3 regions of the Lysinibacillus sp. A1 genome follow, and region 3 is predicted to be linked to each of the others. Evidence: predicted binding sites of a transcription regulator. Region 3 holds the regulator's gene; each other region holds the start of a gene.

Region 1 (7,540 bases), on a different contig from region 3:
GCAGCAATGGTCGTCATTTTGCGGATGGCTTCAAAAATAGTTTCCCCTCTAGAATGGTAGCTAATAACAGGGGAGCGCTGAGTGGAAGCTTGTCGCATGGAAACCTCACTAGGATCAACTATTTGAACGGTAATCTCATACTCATCATCCACTTTGTCTATACCAAGCGCTACAACAATGGCTAATTCATTTAATTCACGCTTACTCCAGCAACCACTTAACAGTAAAGTGAGGATGCATAGTAAGTAAATTGCTTTTACTTTTGCCATATTTCATTCCTCATTTGTTCAGTAGTTTTATTTCCGGCCTGTTCTTGGGACATATTTATGCCCTCTAACAATGTTTTTCTGATTCACTAAACGTGGACGTGTTAATAAACGTCTACGAGGGAGCAATAAAAATGCATCTTTTTGATCCTGTATAATTAAAGGAGCAAACGGGCTTAAATACGGTACACCAAATGAACGAATGCTACATAGATGGAGAATAATGACCATAATACCGAACATTACGCCAAATAGTCCGAACATAGCAGCTAAAATCATTAATGGAAAGCGCAGTACACGAATCGTATTGGACAAACCATAAGCAGGGAATAAAAAACTACAAATGGCCGTTAATGCCACTATAATAACCATAACAGCCGAGACAACACCGGCATCTACCGCTGCCTGGCCAATTACCAAGGTTCCTACGATGGACACCGCTGGACCGATTGTTCGCGGCATTCGAAGCCCTGCCTCTCGTAGTATCTCAAAGGCAAGCTCCATAATAAGTGCTTCCACTACAGCAGGGAAGGGCACGCCTTCTCGTTGTGAGGCAATACTAATTAGCATGGCCGTCGGTAGCATTTCTTGATGAAAAGTCGTAATCGCAACATAGAGAGAAGGTGCTACCAATGCCAAACTAATACCAAAGAAACGTAAAATACGAATGAGGGAACTAATCATCCAATGTTGATAGTAGTCTTCAGCAGATTGCAAAAAGGAAGTAAATAATGCAGGCACCACTAATACAAAGGGGGTACCATCTACTAGAATCGCCACTTTACCATCTAATAATTCACCAGCAATAACATCTGGCCGTTCTGAGTTGTAAATGGTTGGAAACATGGTATTTTTAGAATCTTGAATAAAATCCTCGATATATCCACTTTCTAAAATGCCATCGATATTAATGCGATCTAACCGCGCTAACACCTCCGCAACAATTTTGTCACTGGCGATACCATGTATATACATTACGGCAACATCTGTTTGTGTCACTTCACCTATGACACGGGACTTGATCCAAAGATTTGGACTTTTTATTTTGCGCCGAATGAGCGCGGTATTCGTTCGCAATGTTTCAGTAAAGGACTCTCGAGGCCCCCTAATGACGGATTCCGTTGAAGGCTCTGTAACGGCTCTATCTTTTGCGCTTTTCGTGCTTGTTACGATGCCTTCCGCAAAGCCATCTAATAAAATGACGGTTTCACCATTCAATATGGCATGATAAAGAGGGGTAAAATGCTCGATATTCATCACATCACCGACAGTTAAATAAGAACTTCGCACATATTGATTGATAGTTGTAATTTCAATTTCCTGTTCTTCCTCAATATTCGCCATTAATTTATCAATGACAGAATCCGAAATCATTGTTTTATCAGATAAGCCGTCAATCGAAATAATAGCGAGCCGATGGGGTTCATCTTCACCAATCGTTATTTCTCGAATAATAATGTCATTGCTATGACCGAGAGTGTTTTGAATGACCTTTATATTTTTGGCAAGGGAAGTATTGAGTAAATCGTCCGTTGTAAGGGATGGGGAGGGATTGATCTTGTTTGATATGGACATGCGTTTTCCTCCTCAAATGGATGTTCATTATTTATAGAATGGACAACTTTGTGCGGAGATAAACGAAAAAAGGAATGAAATTCTAGCTACTATTTTTCAAATAAAAAAACAGTATTTCCTTTCAGATACTGAAAGGAAAATACTGCTTTATGTACGATACTCGTATTGTAATTCATCTAAACTAGCATCCACGTCTACATGTAGATTGTGATCGTTAAAGAACCATAAATCTTTTTCATCGATGTAATAGGTTACGCCATCAATGACTGCTTCTGCTCCAATGGCAATGGGTTCTTCTCGCGTCATGCCTAGTGAAAAGCCTTCGTGAAAAGGACTTGAACCACCATAGCGTGCGTAAAAGCGAATCGTATCGCCTGGTTCTACTTCCATCTCATGTTTGAACCATTTTAGGGCTTCATCTGTCAGTGCAATTTTCATAGCGAATGCTCCTCTCTTCTTACAGCCACTTTACCTTTGGCTCGGTGCCATTTTTAATACGTGCAATATTGGCACGATGACGATAAATAATAAAGGTAAATAAAAAGGCTACCAAGATGCTTAATGCAAAGTCACCTGTAACAAAATAATAAACGATTGAATAGATAAGTGCTACTAAAGCGGCTATCATAGATGTTAAGCTGACGATTTTTGTGATTTTCAATGTCACAAGAAAGGCAATTAGAAGCAAGACAAACAAAGGCCATGAATAGCCTAATAAAACACCTGCTGATGTGGCAACTGCTTTTCCACCACGGAAATTGGCGAAGATCGGAAACATATGACCAATCACGGCAACAAGACCTAGGATTAAGGAATGGATAGAGCTGTCTGAGAATATTGGAAGTGCAGCTAGTAAGACAGCGGCAGTCCCTTTTAGAACATCCATCACAGTCACAACAATACCAGCTTTTTTTCCTAACGTTCGGAACGTATTAGTTGCTCCTAGATTACCGCTTCCATGTTCTCGTATATCGGTATTATAAAAAATTTTACCTATCCATAGCCCTGAAGGTATAGAGCCGATTAGATAAGCACATAAAATAATAAGTCCATTGATCATAGTTGGACTCCTTTCATTCATAGTCCATCACTTGGTACTAATAGTTTGTAACAAGTATTTTACACTTTTTCTTGCTAATCTACAATGTTATGAAGGAGATTTCGTAAGGAGTCTTGAATTCAATACAAAAGAAACTAAAGTAAGCTGGAGATAGGCTTTTAGACATGATTGATGAAGGAACGAAAAAATTCTTTATTAAAATATAGGCAAAATGGCAATTTTGTCATTCGTTCATTCCTTTGGTAGAATAGAAGTCTAACTTTATTCATTTACATGACAATGACGTATTAAAACATCAACTATATTGCAACTAAATAAGCTACGATGCGTCAGGTGTTTACGGATACTAGTGGTAGTCTGTCTTGCTTAAATTCCAATTTTAAGCAACTGTTGAAGATGTTTACTATTAAAATGTATATTAAAACTGTGAGCAATTTTTAAAAATTTAATTGGACCTGTCGCTAACTATTGACAGGAAATGCTATTATTATTAGGATGAGAACATAAATAGAACAAGTGTTTGTTTTTTGGAGGGGAATTTTTTTGACGAATAAACAGTCACCTAGCGTCTATAATGATGACGCTATACAAGTATTAGAAGGATTAGAAGCGGTGCGCAAACGACCAGGCATGTATATCGGTTCCACAGATGGCCGTGGACTTCATCACCTTGTGTATGAAATCGTTGATAATGCGGTGGATGAAGCATTGGCTGGCTTTGGATCTCATATTATTGTCAAGATTCACAAAGACCAGAGTATTAGCGTACGCGACTTTGGCCGTGGAATGCCAACTGGTATGCATAAGATGGGTAAACCTACTCCTGAAATTATTTTTACCGTCCTTCATGCAGGTGGTAAGTTTGGACAAGGCGGATATAAAACGAGTGGCGGCTTGCACGGTGTAGGTTCTTCTGTCGTGAATGCGCTATCAACATTTTTAGAAGTAACCATCCATCGTGATGGCAAAAAATATCGCCAGCGCTTCGAGCATGGTGGACATCCAGTGACAACACTTGAAGAAATTGGTCAAACGAAGCAGACAGGTACGCTTGTTCATTTCCTACCTGATGAAACGATTTTCTCTGTTACAAAATATAATTATGATACGTTAGCAGAACGTTTAAGGGAGTCAGCTTTTTTATTAAAGGGCTTAAAAATTGAATTAATTGATGAGCGCGAGGAAGGCAAAAATGATGTGTTCTTTTATGAGAACGGCATTGAAGCTTTCGTTGCGTATTTGAATGAAGAGAAAGATGTTCTTCATCCTGTGAAGTATGTGGAAGGTATTCAAGATGATATTGAAGTAGAGTTTGCTTTCCAATATAACGACGGTTATTCTGAAACGATTTTGTCGTTTGTTAATAATGTACGAACACGAGATGGTGGTACCCATGAAACAGGTGCAAAAGCAGCTCTGACGCGTGTCTTTAATGAATACGCAAGAAAAATTGGCTTATTAAAGGATAAGGATAAAAACTTAGAAGGAACGGATATTCGAGAGGGCTTAGCTGCTATCGTATCTGTCCGTATTCCAGAACACTTATTACAATTTGAAGGACAAACAAAGGGCAAGCTTGGTACAAGTGAGGCTCGTTCAGCAGTAGATAGTGTGGTGTCTGAGCAAATTTTATATGTGCTAGAGGAAAATGCTGAATTGTCTGCTTCTCTTGTGCGTAAAGCAATTCGTGCGCAGCAAGTACGTGAAGCGGCTCGTAAAGCTCGTGAGGATGCGCGAAATGGTAAGAAAAACAAAAAGGGTAGTACGATTCTGTCAGGTAAATTAACACCTGCACAGTCACGTAATGCGGCGAAAAATGAATTATATTTAGTCGAAGGTGATTCAGCGGGTGGATCTGCAAAACAAGGTCGCGATCGTACATTCCAGGCGATATTACCACTGCGCGGGAAAGTGATTAACACGGAAAAAGCAAAACTCCAGGATATTATGAAAAACGAAGAGATTTCAACGATTATTCATGCGATTGGTGCAGGTGTTGGAACAGATTTTGCAGTAGAGGATTCAGCCTACAATAAAGTAGTCATAATGACTGATGCTGATACGGATGGCGCTCATATTCAAGTATTGCTATTAACGTTCTTCTACCGTTATATGCGTCCGCTCATAGAGGCTGGTAAAGTCTTTATTGCATTACCGCCACTATATAAAGTTTCTAAAGGGACTGGCAAAAAAGAAGTAATTGAATATGCTTGGACAGAAAACGATTTACAAAAGGCCATCAAACAAGTTGGAAAGGGTTACATATTACAGCGCTATAAAGGTCTTGGTGAGATGAATGCAGACCAGCTATGGGATACAACAATGAACCCTGACACACGTACATTAATTCGTGTCACAATCGAGGATGGTGCACGTGCAGAGAGACGTGTCACGACATTAATGGGCGATAAGGTAGAGCCGCGTCGTAAATGGATCGAAGCCAATGTAGACTTCGGTATGGAGGATGATGCTAACATTTTAGAAAATGAATTCATCCAACAAGAGGAGGGCCAAGCATGAGTAGCACAGAAAAGTTTCAAGATTTACCTTTAGAAGAAGTAATGGGTGACCGTTTTGGTCGCTATAGTAAATATATTATTCAAGACCGCGCGTTGCCAGATGCACGTGACGGTCTTAAACCTGTACAGCGTCGTATTTTATATGCGATGTTTACAGAAGGCAATACACACGAAAAACCTTTCCGTAAATCAGCTAAAACAGTCGGTAATGTAATCGGTAATTACCATCCACACGGAGATAGCTCTGTCTATGAGGCGATGGTACGTATGAGTCAGGATTGGAAAGCTCGTCATATGCTCATTGAAATGCATGGGAATAATGGTTCAGTTGATGGAGATCCGCCAGCTGCCATGCGTTATACTGAGGCAAGATTATCTGCGATTGCGGGTGAAATGTTACGAGATATCGGGAAGAAAACGGTTGAATTCGTACCAAACTTCGATGATCAGGATATGGAGCCAACTGTTTTACCAGCACGTTTCCCTAATTTACTAGTCAACGGCTCTACAGGGATATCTGCGGGTTATGCAACAGATATTCCACCTCATGCACTAGATGAAGTGCTGGATGCTGTATTGATGCGCTTAGACAAGCCTACTGCAACAGTGGATGAATTAATGACAGTACTCAAAGGTCCAGATTTCCCAACAGGCGGTATTATTCAAGGTGTGGACGGCATTAAAAAGGCATATGAAACAGGGCGCGGTAAAATTATAGTTCGTGCGCAGGCTGTGGTGGAACCTATTAAGGGTGGCAAAGAGCAAATCGTTGTTACCGAATTACCATACGATGTGAATAAAGCGAATCTTGTAAAAAAAATTGATGAGCAGCGTGTAGATAAACGCCTTGAAGGGATTGCTGAAATTCGTGATGAATCTGACCGTACAGGGTTACGTGTCGTAATCGAGCTGAAAAAGGATGTTCCTGGACAAGGGATTTTACAGTACTTATTTAAAACAACAGATTTACAAGTAGCTTACAATTTTAATATGATTGCGATTCATAATCGTCGCCCAACGATGATGACATTGCCATTATTATTGGATGCCTATATTACTCACCAAAAAGAAGTGGTCACAAATCGTTCTATATATGATTTACAAAAGGCTAAGGATCGTTCCCATATTGTAGATGGATTAATTAAAGCATTGTCTATTTTAGATGAAGTCATTGCGACAATTCGTTCTTCTAATGATAAGAAGGATGCCAAGCTTAATTTACAGGCAAAGTTCGATTTTACCGAGGTACAAGCAGAGGCGATTGTGAGCCTGCAATTATATCGTTTAACGAATACCGATATTACAGAGCTCCGCCAAGAACAGGATGATTTAAATAAATTGATTGCCAAGCTAGAAGGAATTTTACAAAGCGAGGCCAAGCTTGTACGTGTCATTAAACAAGAATTACTAGATATTAAAAAACGCTTCACAGAGCCGCGTCGCTCGAGAATTGAACAAGAAATAGAAGAAATTAAAATTACATTAGATGTCCTTGTTCCAAGTGAAGAGGTTGTGGTGACTGTCACGAAAGATGGCTATATTAAACGTACTTCTACACGATCCCATGCCGCTTCCAATGGTCAAGATTTTGCGATGAAGGATTCCGATTATTTATTGTATGAAGCAAACTTAAATACGCAGCATCATCTATTGTTATTTACAAATAGAGGGAATTATATTTATCAGCCAGTTCACGAATTGCCTGATATTCGTTGGAAGGACCTTGGTCAGCATATTTCTAGTATTGTGCCAACAAGTGAAGATGAATCAATTATTGCCGTCTATGGCTTTGAAACATTTGAACAACCAAATACGTATATTTTAACTGCTACGAAAGATGGACAAATTAAACGTTCACCGCTCGCAGATTATGCAGTGACGCGTTACTCGAAGCCGATTAAAACAATGAATGTTAAAGCGGGCGATGCAATGATTTATGCATCATTTATGACGGATGATGTGGAATTGCTCTTAACAACTGATACGGCGTATGCTATTCGATTCCCTATCGAGGAATTACCGGTTACTGGTGTGAAAACAGGTGGCGTTAAAGGGATTACGTTAAAAGATGGAGAAGCTTTAGTTGGGGTCAATGTTCTACAGCCAGATGAAACACAATA
Region 2 (7,540 bases), 510 kb from region 3:
TTACTTGTTCAATATGATCGTGTGAAAGTATTTCAACGTTTTGCGCTTGATATGCTTGAGGACGAGACGTAGAGTAGTGTTTTTATGTATGTTTTCCTCGGTAAAAACGTTATAATAGTAAGATCGGAGCTTTCACACTAGTCTCCATTACTAACGTTCGGAGGATTTTACAATGATTGAATTAGCAGATGTACGCAATGTATTAGACACTACAGCCAAAAAATTGGTGGACTTCAGGGGGTCTCTTTGACTTAGAAAACAAAGAGGCACGTATACAGGAGCTAGATGAAATGATGCTAGAGCCAGGATTCTGGGATGATCAGCAAGGTGCACAGGTGATCATTAATGAGGGCAATGGCTTAAAAGCAATCGTCAATGAATATAAAGAGTTAGAAGAAATACATGAGAATTTAGATATGACATTGGAGCTTTTACGTGAAGAGCCAGACGAAGAATTGCAGGAAGAGTTAGGAAAAGAACTGGTAGAATTCCAACAAAAAATGGCTGATTTTGAGCTACAATTATTATTGAGCGGTCCATATGATCAAAACAATGCTATTTTAGAGTTGCATCCAGGAGCAGGTGGAACAGAGTCACAAGACTGGGGTTCTATGCTACTACGTATGTATACACGATGGGCTGAGAAGCGTGGCTTTAAGGTGGAAACAATGGATTATCTTCCTGGTGATGAAGCAGGCATTAAATCTGTAACTATTTCAATTAAAGGTCATAATGCTTTCGGCTATTTACAAGCTGAAAAAGGTGTTCATCGCCTAGTGCGTATTTCACCATTTGATTCATCGGGCCGTCGACATACTTCTTTCGTTTCTTGCGATGTCATGCCAGAATTTGACGATAATATTGAAATTGATATTCGTACAGAGGATTTGAAAATTGATACGTATCGTGCGACAGGTGCGGGTGGTCAGCATATTAATACAACAGATTCAGCTGTTCGTATTACACACATCCCGACTGGTACGGTTGTACAATGCCAAGCAGAACGTTCACAAATTAAAAACCGTGAGAAAGCGATGGCTATGTTAAAAGGGAAATTATATCAATTAGAGTTAGAGAAGCAACAGGCGCAGCTTGATGAGATCCGTGGTGAACAAAAGGACATTGGCTGGGGCTCGCAAATTCGCTCGTATGTATTCCATCCATACTCAATGGTAAAAGATCACCGTACGAATGAAGAAACAGGGAATGTCGGAGCGGTAATGGACGGCGATGTAGATCCATTTATTAATGCTTACTTACGTTCAAAAATTAACTAATAGCCATCCCCCAAGAGTTGTTTCTTGGGGGATTTTTTAGTTAAAAGAATGGATGATAGGGTGAATCTTGACTAAGTTGTTTTCGTTCGTTCATGTAATGTTTGTAGAGCATAGAAGCATTCACAAACTGTTTACTAATAGAAGCGTATTGAATAGGTAGCTCAATCTTTTGATCGTTTTTTAATGTGACCACACATCCCGTTTCGCTTGGCGTAATATTGATAATCGCATGGAGCCCTATCCATATATTATGAATGGAATTAGGTGAATAGGTTGGTAGAAAGATGCAAGGAAAACCATAATCAAAGGCCACGACGATTGGTAGCTTATGTTGATTACCAAAAAAGCGTTTAGCAGATTGCTTTGCTGCTTCATAGGTGGAGCCTAATGAAATACAAGATTTTCGCAGTACATGCATCGGCTTCCGAGTAACAATTAGCTCATTATGTTTGTCTATAACATGAGTAAAAACTTTAGTGTCATGCTGAACTGGTTGGAGCAAGTAAGTGTTAAAGGAAATTAAATAGCCATTTACAAATTTACTAGTCATATTGGACGTGCCTCCCTTTTCTATTGATAACCGTAGTGTAGTACATAAAATGAATTTCAAAAAATATACAAAGTATTGAAACAAGGTTGATAAATGAATGAAATACTTAGAGAATTTGCTTTAAATTTCACGAGTTTACTAGCTAATCCAAGTTATTTTTAAATCGTAAGCATTGCTTTTTAATTTCAATTTTCATATAATTTAGAAAAGGATCGGGGTGAGATCGTTGGATAAATATTATTCGTACACAGATTTTCTAAAAGCCGTTGGTCAGTCAAAAAAAGTTGATGAGGCAGAGAAATTATTAAACGAGATTTATTTAGATTTATTTTTAAATCGTATCCAGCGTATGCATCGACAAGAGCAGCTCATCGTTTTAATAGATAGAGCGCTCGATGAAAAAGATGAAAACGCATTTTATCAATACGCAACCGAACTCAATTCCTTGCAGCAATCAGAAGATGAATCATACTAATAATTCCGCTCTCCGCGACTATGGAGAGCGGGATTTTTTTTGGAGATGATAGAGTGGCTGTGCCATTCACCTAATGTATAAAAAGTATTGCTCTAAAAATGAGAAAAGAAAAGGAATGACTACCATTCTACAATGGACATCTCGTTACTAGATAAGGCTTGAAAACCTGACGAAACGGCTATTATGAGAGTAGAAGGTTGATTATCCATCTTCCATTTTAGGGATAGAAAAAAATTTTACAAACATTCGTTCGTTAAATGTTCGAAATTTTAATATTGCTATGCTAAAATATATGTACAAATTGGAAAGAAAGGACGGGGACAGGTGTGCAAACTTTTGATTTACAAGCGCCATATCAGCCTAATGGAGATCAGCCACAGGCAATTGCGGAATTAGTGGAGGGTGTGAAGGCAGGCAAGCGTCATCAAACATTACTTGGTGCAACAGGAACTGGGAAAACATTTACGATTTCAAATGTAATCCAGCAGGTTAAAAAACCGACACTTATTATGGCACACAATAAAACGTTGGCGGGCCAATTATATAGTGAGTTCAAAGAGTTCTTTCCAAATAACGCTGTAGAATACTTTGTTAGTTACTATGATTATTACCAGCCAGAAGCCTATGTACCGCAGACAGATACTTATATAGAAAAGGATTCTAGCATTAACGATGAAATTGATAAGCTGCGCCACTCTGCAACTTCTGCATTATTTGAGCGTGATGATGTCATTATTATTGCATCTGTATCCTGTATTTACGGTCTTGGTTCTCCTGAAGAATATCGTGAAATGGTTGTATCGATCCGCACAGGTATGGAAATTGAACGTAATCAGCTACTGCGCAAACTTGTAGATGTTCAATATGAGCGCAATGATGTTAGTTTTACACGCGGGACGTTTCGGGTACGAGGAGATGTAGTAGAGATTTTCCCAGCCTCACGTGATGAGCATTGTATTCGTGTCGAGTTTTTTGGGGACGAAATTGATCGCATTCGTGAGGTAGATGCTTTAACTGGAGAAATACTATCAGATCGAGAGCATGTCGCTATTTTCCCAGCATCCCACTTCGTTACACGAGAAGAAAAAATGCGAAAAGCGATAGAAAACATTGAAAAAGAATTAGAGGATCGTCTAGCTTTACTGCGTGCCGAGGATAAATTATTAGAGGCTCAGCGTCTAGAGCAACGGACACGTTATGATTTAGAAATGATGCGGGAAATGGGCTTTTGTTCAGGGATTGAGAACTATTCGCGTCACTTAACTTTACGTGAAGCAGGTGCGACTCCATATACGTTGCTTGATTATTTCCCTGAGGACTTTTTGCTTGTCGTAGATGAAAGTCACGTAACTCTTCCGCAGGTACGAGGGATGTACAACGGTGACCAAGCACGTAAAGGGGTACTTGTTGAGCATGGTTTCCGCCTGCCATCTGCGCTAGATAACCGTCCATTACGTTTTGAAGAATACGAAAATCGAGTACATCAAGCTATTTATGTATCTGCAACACCTGGACCCTATGAGTTGGAGCATACTCCTGAAATGATCCAGCAAATTATTCGACCTACTGGTTTACTGGATCCATTAATTGATGTCCGCCCAATTGAAGGGCAAATAGATAACTTGATCGATGAAATTCAAGATCGTATTGCACGTGATGAAAGAGTGTTAGTAACAACACTAACAAAGAAAATGTCAGAGGACTTAACGGCTTATTTGAAGGAAATGGGCTTAAAGGTTGAGTATTTGCATTCTGAGATTAAAACATTAGAGCGTATTGAGATTATCCGTGAGCTACGGAAGGGCACTTATGATGTACTAATTGGAATTAACTTATTGCGAGAAGGACTTGATATTCCTGAAGTATCACTTGTAGCCATATTAGACGCTGATAAAGAAGGATTTTTACGTTCAGAACGTTCACTCATTCAAACGATTGGCCGAGCTGCGCGTAATGCGAACGGTCATGTCATTATGTATGCAGATCATGTAACCGACTCGATGAAAAAGGCGCTCGATGAAACAAAACGTCGTCGTGAATTGCAAATGGCATATAACGAAGAGCATGGTATTACGCCTCAAACTATTAGTAAAAAAATACCAGAAGTAATTCGTGCTACACAAGTGGCAGAAGAAGAAGAATCCTATGTAACAAAGGCGACGAAGGGCAAAAAGCTGACAAAGGCAGAAAGAGACCAGCTCTTAGCTTCTCTAGAAATAGAAATGAAGGAAGCAGCAAAAGCGCTTGATTTCGAACGTGCAGCTGAGCTTCGAGATACAATATTTGAATTGAAGGTAGAAGGGTGAATGACTTGTGAAAAATACTGAAATTGTCGTGCAAGGTGCACGTGCTCATAATTTAAAAAATATTAATGTCACAATTCCACGTGATCAATTAGTCGTTTTAACAGGATTATCAGGATCAGGTAAATCTTCATTAGCGTTTGATACGATTTATGCGGAGGGACAACGACGTTATGTCGAGTCTCTTTCCGCCTATGCGCGTCAGTTTCTTGGGCAGATGGACAAACCAGATGTTGATGCAATCGAAGGATTATCGCCTGCTATTTCAATAGACCAAAAAACAACGAGTCGTAACCCGCGCTCTACAGTAGGGACGGTTACAGAAATCTATGATTACTTACGTTTACTATATGCACGTATTGGTAAACCGATTTGTCCGAATCATGGGATAGAAATTACTTCTCAAACGATTGAACAAATGGTGGACCGTTTATTAACTTATCCAGAAAGAACCAAAATGCAACTCCTTGCGCCAATGGTTTCTGGCCGTAAAGGAACCCATGTAAAACTGCTAGAAGATTTAAAAAAGCAAGGCTTCGTTCGTGTGCGTATTGATGGAGATTTACGAGATTTAGATGATGCGATTGATCTTGATAAAAATAAAAAACACTCTATTGAGGTAGTGATCGACCGTGTTGTAATGAAGGAAGGTGTCGCTGCACGTTTAAGTGATTCTTTAGAGACAGCTCTTCGTTTGGCAGATGGTCGTGTGCTTGTAGACGTCATGGAGCATGAGGAACTACTATTTAGTGAGCATCATGCCTGTCCTATTTGTGGTTTTTCTATTGGCGAGCTAGAGCCACGCATGTTTTCATTTAATAGTCCATTTGGTGCTTGTCCAAGCTGTGACGGCTTAGGCTCGACACAAGAGGTGGATTTAGATTTAGTGGTGCCGGATTGGGATCGTTCTTTATTAGAGCATGCTATTGCACCTTGGGAGCCAACAAGTTCACAGTACTATCCTCAATTATTAAAAGCAGTTTGTGAACACTATAATATTCCAATGGATGTGCCAGTGAAAGATTTACCAAAAGACAAGATGGACAAAGTGTTATTTGGCTCAGGTAAAGAGAAGATTCACTTCCATTATGAAAATGAGTTTGGCAATGTACGAGACCAAATGATTGAATTTGAAGGTGTTGTCCGAAATGTAGAGCGTCGTTTTAAAGAGACAACTTCAGATTATGTTCGTGAGCAAATGGAAAAATATATGGCACAACAGGCTTGCCCTTCTTGTAAAGGCTATCGTTTAAAGCCAGAAACATTAGCTGTAAAAGTTGCCGACAAACATATTGGTGAGGTGACACAATATTCAATTCAGGAAGCCGACACATTTTTCAAAGAGCTAGATCTCACTGAAAAGGATATGAAAATTGCTCGTCTAGTTTTACGGGAAATTGAAGAACGACTGGGCTTCCTTGTTAATGTAGGTTTAGACTATTTAACTTTAAGTCGTGCAGCAGGTACATTATCTGGTGGGGAAGCACAACGTATTCGCCTTGCTACTCAAATCGGTTCACGATTAACAGGCGTTCTATATATTTTAGATGAACCATCGATTGGCTTACATCAACGTGATAATGATCGCTTGATTAGCACGTTACAAAACATGCGAGATATTGGTAATACACTGATTGTGGTGGAGCATGATGAGGATACGATGCTAGCAGCTGATTATCTGATTGACGTTGGACCAGGTGCAGGTGTACATGGTGGCCAAATTGTTGCAGCTGGTACACCACAGGAAGTCATGGAAAATAATAAATCTTTAACAGGACAATATTTAAGCGGGAAAAAATTTATCCCATTGCCAGTGGAAAGACGTCAACCAAATGGTCGTAAGCTTTCGATTAAGGGTGCCAAGGAAAATAATTTACGCAATGTTAAAGTCGACGTTCCACTTGGCTTATTTGTCGCAGTGACAGGTGTATCTGGTTCAGGGAAATCCACGCTGATTAATGAAATTTTATATAAATCATTGGCACAGAAGCTGAATCGTTCCAAGGTTAAACCGGGAGAACATAAAGAGGTAACAGGGATGGATGAGCTTGAAAAAGTCATCGATATTGACCAATCTCCAATTGGTCGTACCCCGCGCTCGAATCCAGCTACTTACACGGGAGTCTTTGATGATATACGCGATGTTTTTGCTACCACGAATGAAGCAAAGGTACGAGGCTATAAAAAAGGTCGTTTTAGCTTTAATGTCAAGGGGGGGCGCTGTGAAGCATGTCGTGGAGATGGAATTATTAAAATAGAAATGCATTTCCTTCCGGATGTGTATGTTCCTTGTGAAGTATGTCACGGCAAACGCTATAATCGAGAAACACTTGAAGTGAAATATAAAGATAAAAGTATTGCAGATATTTTAGATATGACGATTGAAAATGCTGTAGTATTCTTCGAAAATATTCCAAAGATTCAACGTAAGCTTCAAACTATTGTTGATGTTGGCTTAGGTTATATGAAATTAGGACAACCTGCCACAACATTGTCTGGAGGAGAGGCGCAGCGTGTAAAATTAGCATCTGAATTACATCGACGTTCAACAGGTAAATCATTCTATATTCTAGATGAACCAACGACAGGCTTACATGCAGACGATATCGCACGTTTACTTGTAGTGCTACAACGTCTTGTTGAAAATGGTGACTCCGTATTAGTTATTGAACATAATCTAGATGTTATCAAGACGGCTGATTATCTTATTGATTTAGGTCCAGAGGGTGGAGACAAAGGGGGTACGATTATTGCAACAGGTACACCTGAAGAAGTGGCAGAAGTGCCAGGTTCTTATACAGGGAAATATTTGAAACCAATTTTAGAACGTGACCGTATGAGAATGGAAGCAGTATTAGCAGAAGCTTCTAAATCTTAATCCCAGCCTTCAATCGGAATGCGAAAAGCAACTCAATCGATAGAATTAAAGAAGAAT
Region 3 (5,470 bases):
CAGCACAAAAAGAGGTGCAACCACAGCCATCGATGGAGGAACGTGTTATGTGGGCACTTCCAAAAGTATTCATGGTTATTTTAGTTATGGGGGTACTTTGGGGTCTCAAACTTGTTAGTGACTATGGTTATTTATCGAATGGCGTGAAAATCATCCTTGCCTATTCATTATCGGTAGGTTTGGCGATTATCGCTTATATTCTGGAACGTAGAAAAGTAGGCTCACCTGCTATTACGGTCTCATTATATGGTGGAGCATTCATTGTTGGGATATTAACGACTGCAGCTAGTGCCATTTTGTATGAAATCATCCATCTTACACCAGCGCTTGGTATTACAGTTCTTTATATTGGCTATGGTATTGCCATAAGTTACTTAAAGAAAAATGAGGCATTAACTATTTTTGTTGCTTTTACCTCGTTATTACTACCTTATTTATTAGAATATATGGACTTTAGTGCCATCATTATTTTACTATTTGTTATCGTTTTATTTGCCATGCTGCAATTGGTTGTCCAACAGCACAAGCAAAAGCTTGCTCTTTATATTTCAACCTTTTTCTCAGTGCTGGCAATAGGTGTTGTAGCATTTATGAATCATGACAAGCAAGTTGTCTTTGCTTTGGGTTTACTTGCTATACTGGCAATCTTTTATGTAAGCTGGTGTCGATTATATAATGCACAATCTAAATGGAAACCTCTTCATATTGGTCTCCAATTTTCGTTAGGGTCATTTAGTTTATTGCTGATGAACCTGATCATACGTTCACTCGAATATGGAGAAGCGGTGCTACTTATTTTCATTGCTTTATTAATAGCATTAGCGTTTTATAGTCATCGTCAAAAATGGCAGGAAGTATTTGATAGTGCTATAACACTCGCATTTATTGCCGTATGTAATACGATACTTATTATGAATATACCTGATAAAGTGGATGATTTACTATATCCATTGATCGCATTTGCAGGTGTAATGATGAGCTTACGATTACGTGCCAGTATGATGAAGGTAGTCACATCATTTTTCCTTGTGATTACATTGTTGCTAAACTTCATTTTCCATGAACCGACACCATTTATTAGCTTTGAGCATTTAAGTCTGTTCATGCCAATTATTTATCTAGTAGTCATTTACTTGTATGCTAGACGTCCAAAAGAAACGTTGTCACCTTTTGAGAAAGTCATGAAGGATTTATATGCCATAGATATTTTAGCAGTAATCGCCACAGGTTACTTCTTAGCTTATATAAGTAAACTAGATTCAGCCTATTTTGCGGCAACAAATGGTATTCAGTATTTGATGTGTATTGCACTAGCTGCTTTGTTTGCAGGATCTCTGCTCGTGTCAGAGAAATTCAAAGGGCGCGCATTAACACCTGTCCTTGGAGCATTCTTTATAGTATTATCTTTGATGATCAGTACAAAGCCTTCTATGATGGATAGCTTAAATATGATGACCAGATTAGTTTATATAGCGGTAATTATGGCGATTATTGTAGACGTTCTAGTAAAGGGTCGTATATATCGGCTGTATGAAGAGCGAATGGGGAAATATGTAGACACTATTGTTAGCTCAGGTGTCGTACTCACAATGATCTCAATCTGGGGGCTAGTTCATCAATTTACGTATAGTCATCTACTTGATTGGAAGCTAAGTATAGCTCTTACAACGATTACATTATTCCTCACAGCGAGCATTTCGCTATGGATTAGTTCCACGCAACACTTAAAAACGCTTCGTACTACAGGTTTTGTTATTTTAGTCATTGCGTTTATCAAGCTTATTTTCTTTGACTTATCAGCCCTTGATTTATTAATTAGAGCTGTTCTATTTATAACAATTGGTGGCATTGGCATGCTGTTGTCAGGTAGGTTGCTGAGGAAATAAATTGAAGAGATTCCAATGATTTTTGGAATCTCTTTTATATTGTGCTAAACTGATACTACTCTTACTCTACTCCTTCTTTTTTTGTACCGTATGACTTCAAACCTTTTATGAAATATTCTTCAAATACATCTCTCATTATCAATGTCCATTGTTGAATAACATTCGATACGTGGATTGCTGAGCAAGACTACAATAATTATATGAATAGGCGCATCATACTTATTGTGTATGGGCGCCTATTGGTTTAGGAGGACATAAATTTGGAAATGGCTTATACAATTATCATTTTTCTAGTTGGTCTAGTCTTTGGCTCTTTTTATAATGTAGTTGGCTTACGTGTGCCGCGGAAGGAGTCTCTTGTATATCCCTCCTCCCATTGTACGAGCTGTCAGAGACAATTGACGGCTCTTGATATAGTGCCAGTATTGTCTTATCTGTTTTTAAGAGGAACATGTCGAGGCTGTGGTTTTAAAATTTCTTGGCTATATCCAGCGATAGAATTGTTAACTGGGGGATTATTTGCCTTTGCTTATTTGGAGCTAAACTGGAGCTTAGAATTTATAGTAGCTTTATCGTTTATCTCATTGTTAGTCATTATAGTTGTTTCAGATTTTACCTATCTGTTAATTCCAGATAAGATTCTATTATTCTTTTTGCCTTTTTTGGTCATAGGACGTGTACTGTCACCTTTAACACCTTGGTGGGACAGCCTAGTGGGTGCACTCGTTGGTTTTGGCATATTATACAGTATTGCGGTTTTATCGAAAGGTGGAATGGGAGGGGGAGATATTAAATTCTTCTTTTTAATTGGTCTCGTTCTCGGCACTATTCATACGCTGTTGACTTTATTTTTTGCCGCTTTCATTGGTATGATAATCGGAATAGTTGTCTTATTAAAGCGTAAACAAGGAAGACAAACACCTATTCCCTTTGGTCCATCTATTGCATTAGCCGCTACGATTGTTTATTTCTACGGAGATTCGTTCATCAATTGGTATTTAGGTTATTGGTAAGTGTTTAATCTTCAATTCTGTGGAGGGGAATCAAGTGAAGCCGATTATTGGAATTACAGCTTTTGTAGAAGATGATTTATCAGCTCATTTAAATGCTGCTTACAGCAAAAGTGTTATTGAGGCGGGCGGTATCCCCCTTATTATTCCGTTAGGTGTGGAGGAAGATGCTGCTCAAATTTTAGCCCTTACAGATGGCTTATTGCTCTCTGGAGGCTATGATGTACATCCTTTCCTATTTGGAGCGGAGCCTTCACCAAAGCTAGGTAAAATTCATCCAGCTAGAGATGCCGTGGAATTAGCATTAATTGAGGCTGCATTTGTACGGAAAATGCCTATTTTCGGCATTTGTCGGGGTATCCAAATATTAAATGTTGCATTAGGTGGGACGTTATATCAGGACATTGATAGTGACCATTATAGTACGAAGCTAATCAAACATATGCAACAAGCTGGTAGGTCAGTAGCAACGCATTATGTACAAATTATTGCGGAGAATTTATTAGCTACTATTCTGGAACAAGAGAAAATTGCCGTCAATTCTTTTCATCATCAGTCAGTGAATGTACTAGCGGAGAATTTAAAAGTAGCGGCGAAATCAAGTGATGGCATTATTGAAGCAGTGGTGCACGAGGATTTACCATTCTGTTTGGCTGTGCAGTGGCACCCAGAGGAATTGGCTATAGCGGGAGATCAGCATGCACAAAAGTTATTTGCAGCGTTTGTTGAAGCAAGTTTGAAATTTAAAAAAGAGGCATAGAGAGGTCATTGTAAAAAGAATCCAATAGTTTGTGGATTCTTTTTTTGCGTAAAAAAGAGGATATATGCTCAGTGAAGGAACACAATCCTCAAACCCTCATTTAATTAATGTACACGGCGATAAAGACCAACAACTTGTCCCAAAATTGATACTTGATCGACGATAATCGGTTCCATTGAAGAATTTTCAGGCTGTAAGCGGAAATGGTTTTTTTCCTTAAAGAAGCGTTTTACAGTAGCTTCATCCTCAGCTGTCATGGCTACAACAATGTCTCCGTTAATGGCTGTTGACTTTTGCTTTACGATCACTAAGTCACCATCTAAAATTCCCGCTTCAATCATCGATTCACCCATAATTTCTAGCATGAATAACTGATCCTCACTCGTGCCATATGTATCTGGCAGTGGGAAATACTCTTCAATATTTTCGATAGCTGTAATAGGAGAACCTGCTGTAACCTTCCCTACAAGTGGTACATGGATGACATGTTGCTTTTGGATAGATTCCTCAGGCTCAAGAATTTCAATAGCACGTGGCTTTGTTGGATCTCGACGAATAAAACCCTTTTGTTCTAATCGAGCCAAATGACCATGAACAGTTGAACTTGAAGCAAGTCCAACAGCTTCCCCGATTTCACGGACTGATGGCGGATACCCTTTAGCTCGTACCTCGTCTTTAATGAACGCTAATATGTCCTCTTGTCTTTTCGATACTTTTTTCATGATTGCTCACCTCTTTTTTCTAATATCAATCTTCTTATTTGATAGTATAACAGAATGCGAACACGTATGCAAACATAGGTTCGAAAAGTGTTTGACAAAAACGTTTGTTCGCTTTATTATGAGAACATACATTCCGAACAAACATTCTAGAAATGAGGTTATAATGATGACATGGTTAAAGAAAAATACACATATCACTATATTATTAGGTGCTTGCTTACTCTTAGCAAGTTACCTTTACATCACTGATCCGGGGGATGTTAATTACGCTGAAATTCAAATCGAACATGGGGATAGCTTGTGGTCGTTAGCAGAACAATACCGTGGTAAAATGAGTAAAGAAGATTGGATTAAGCTTGTCAAATCAGAAAATGAGTTAGCAGACATTAAAATCGTGGCAGGTAAATCTCTAGTCATTCCAGTTTTGAGTGATCAAGCCAGTCCCATCAAAACTATTGAAATTGCGAGAAACGAACAATGAAAAATAATCAAATGACGGCTGTTGTCTATTGCCGAGTAAGTACTGAAAAAGAAACGCAAAGCTCCTCATTAGAGCGCCAACAAGAAGAATTAGTGCGCTATGCTAAAGAGCAAGGCTATGAAGTAAAGGGTGTTTTTAAAGATAAGCATAGCGGTTATGATGTTGAACGCGAAGGCTTACTGGAAATGCTTGATTTTATAAAAGAGAAGGAAATAAAAGCTCTTTTTGTACAAGATGAAACTCGTTTAGGTCGTGGAAATGCAAGAATGGCAGTATTGCATCTATTACAAAAATCAGCAACAGATGTTTATTCGATGCGTGATGCAGGACCAGTCCAATTAAACGAAATGGATACGATGCTACTAGAGATTTTAGCAATTGTAGAAGAATATCAACGTAGAATCCATAATGCAAAAATTCGCAGAGGTATGCGTCGTGCTGTGGAAAATGGCTATCGCCCTGAAAATAATCTATCCAATCGTGGCAATCCACATGGTCAGGAGCGGAAAGAACTGCCTGTTGATGAAATTGTGAAGCTACGTAATCGTGGTTTTACCTTTGAGGAAATTTCCATTACGCTTAGAGGACTAGGCTTTGAGGTAAGTAAGGCA

What was found. The regulator LexA, encoded in region 3, represses DNA repair genes until DNA is damaged. The targets are predictions, from matches to a motif close to CGAACATATGTTCG.
Region 1: the regulator LexA is predicted to act here: its motif matches at 3,411-3,424, upstream of parE (DNA topoisomerase IV subunit B).
Region 2: the regulator LexA is predicted to act here: its motif matches at 2,542-2,555, upstream of uvrB (excinuclease ABC subunit UvrB).

What each region holds. Positions count from the first base shown of each region.
Region 1 covers NZ_JSZM01000041.1:47,153-54,692, forward strand. Annotated here, with positions in the region: gene PI85_RS22475 (Ger(x)C family spore germination protein) at 1-269, opposite strand, end outside; gene PI85_RS22480 (spore germination protein) at 297-1,841, opposite strand; gene PI85_RS22485 (HesB/YadR/YfhF family protein) at 1,989-2,279, opposite strand; gene plsY (glycerol-3-phosphate 1-O-acyltransferase PlsY) at 2,299-2,901, opposite strand; gene parE (DNA topoisomerase IV subunit B) at 3,445-5,421, shown strand; gene parC (DNA topoisomerase IV subunit A) at 5,418-7,540, shown strand, end outside.
Region 2 covers NZ_JSZM01000012.1:68,399-75,938, forward strand. Annotated here, with positions in the region: gene PI85_RS09900 (competence protein ComK) at 1-72, shown strand, start outside; one part of gene prfB (peptide chain release factor 2) at 173-247, shown strand; one part of gene prfB (peptide chain release factor 2) at 249-1,277, shown strand; gene PI85_RS09910 (competence protein ComK) at 1,318-1,827, opposite strand; gene PI85_RS09915 (IDEAL domain-containing protein) at 2,054-2,302, shown strand; gene uvrB (excinuclease ABC subunit UvrB) at 2,629-4,608, shown strand; gene uvrA (excinuclease ABC subunit UvrA) at 4,616-7,483, shown strand.
Region 3 covers NZ_JSZM01000012.1:583,247-588,716, forward strand. Annotated here, with positions in the region: gene PI85_RS12310 (DUF2339 domain-containing protein) at 1-1,886, shown strand, start outside; gene PI85_RS12315 (A24 family peptidase) at 2,147-2,899, shown strand; gene PI85_RS12320 (gamma-glutamyl-gamma-aminobutyrate hydrolase family protein) at 2,934-3,656, shown strand; gene lexA (transcriptional repressor LexA) at 3,761-4,378, opposite strand; gene PI85_RS12330 (LysM peptidoglycan-binding domain-containing protein) at 4,542-4,859, shown strand; gene PI85_RS12335 (recombinase family protein) at 4,856-5,470, shown strand, end outside.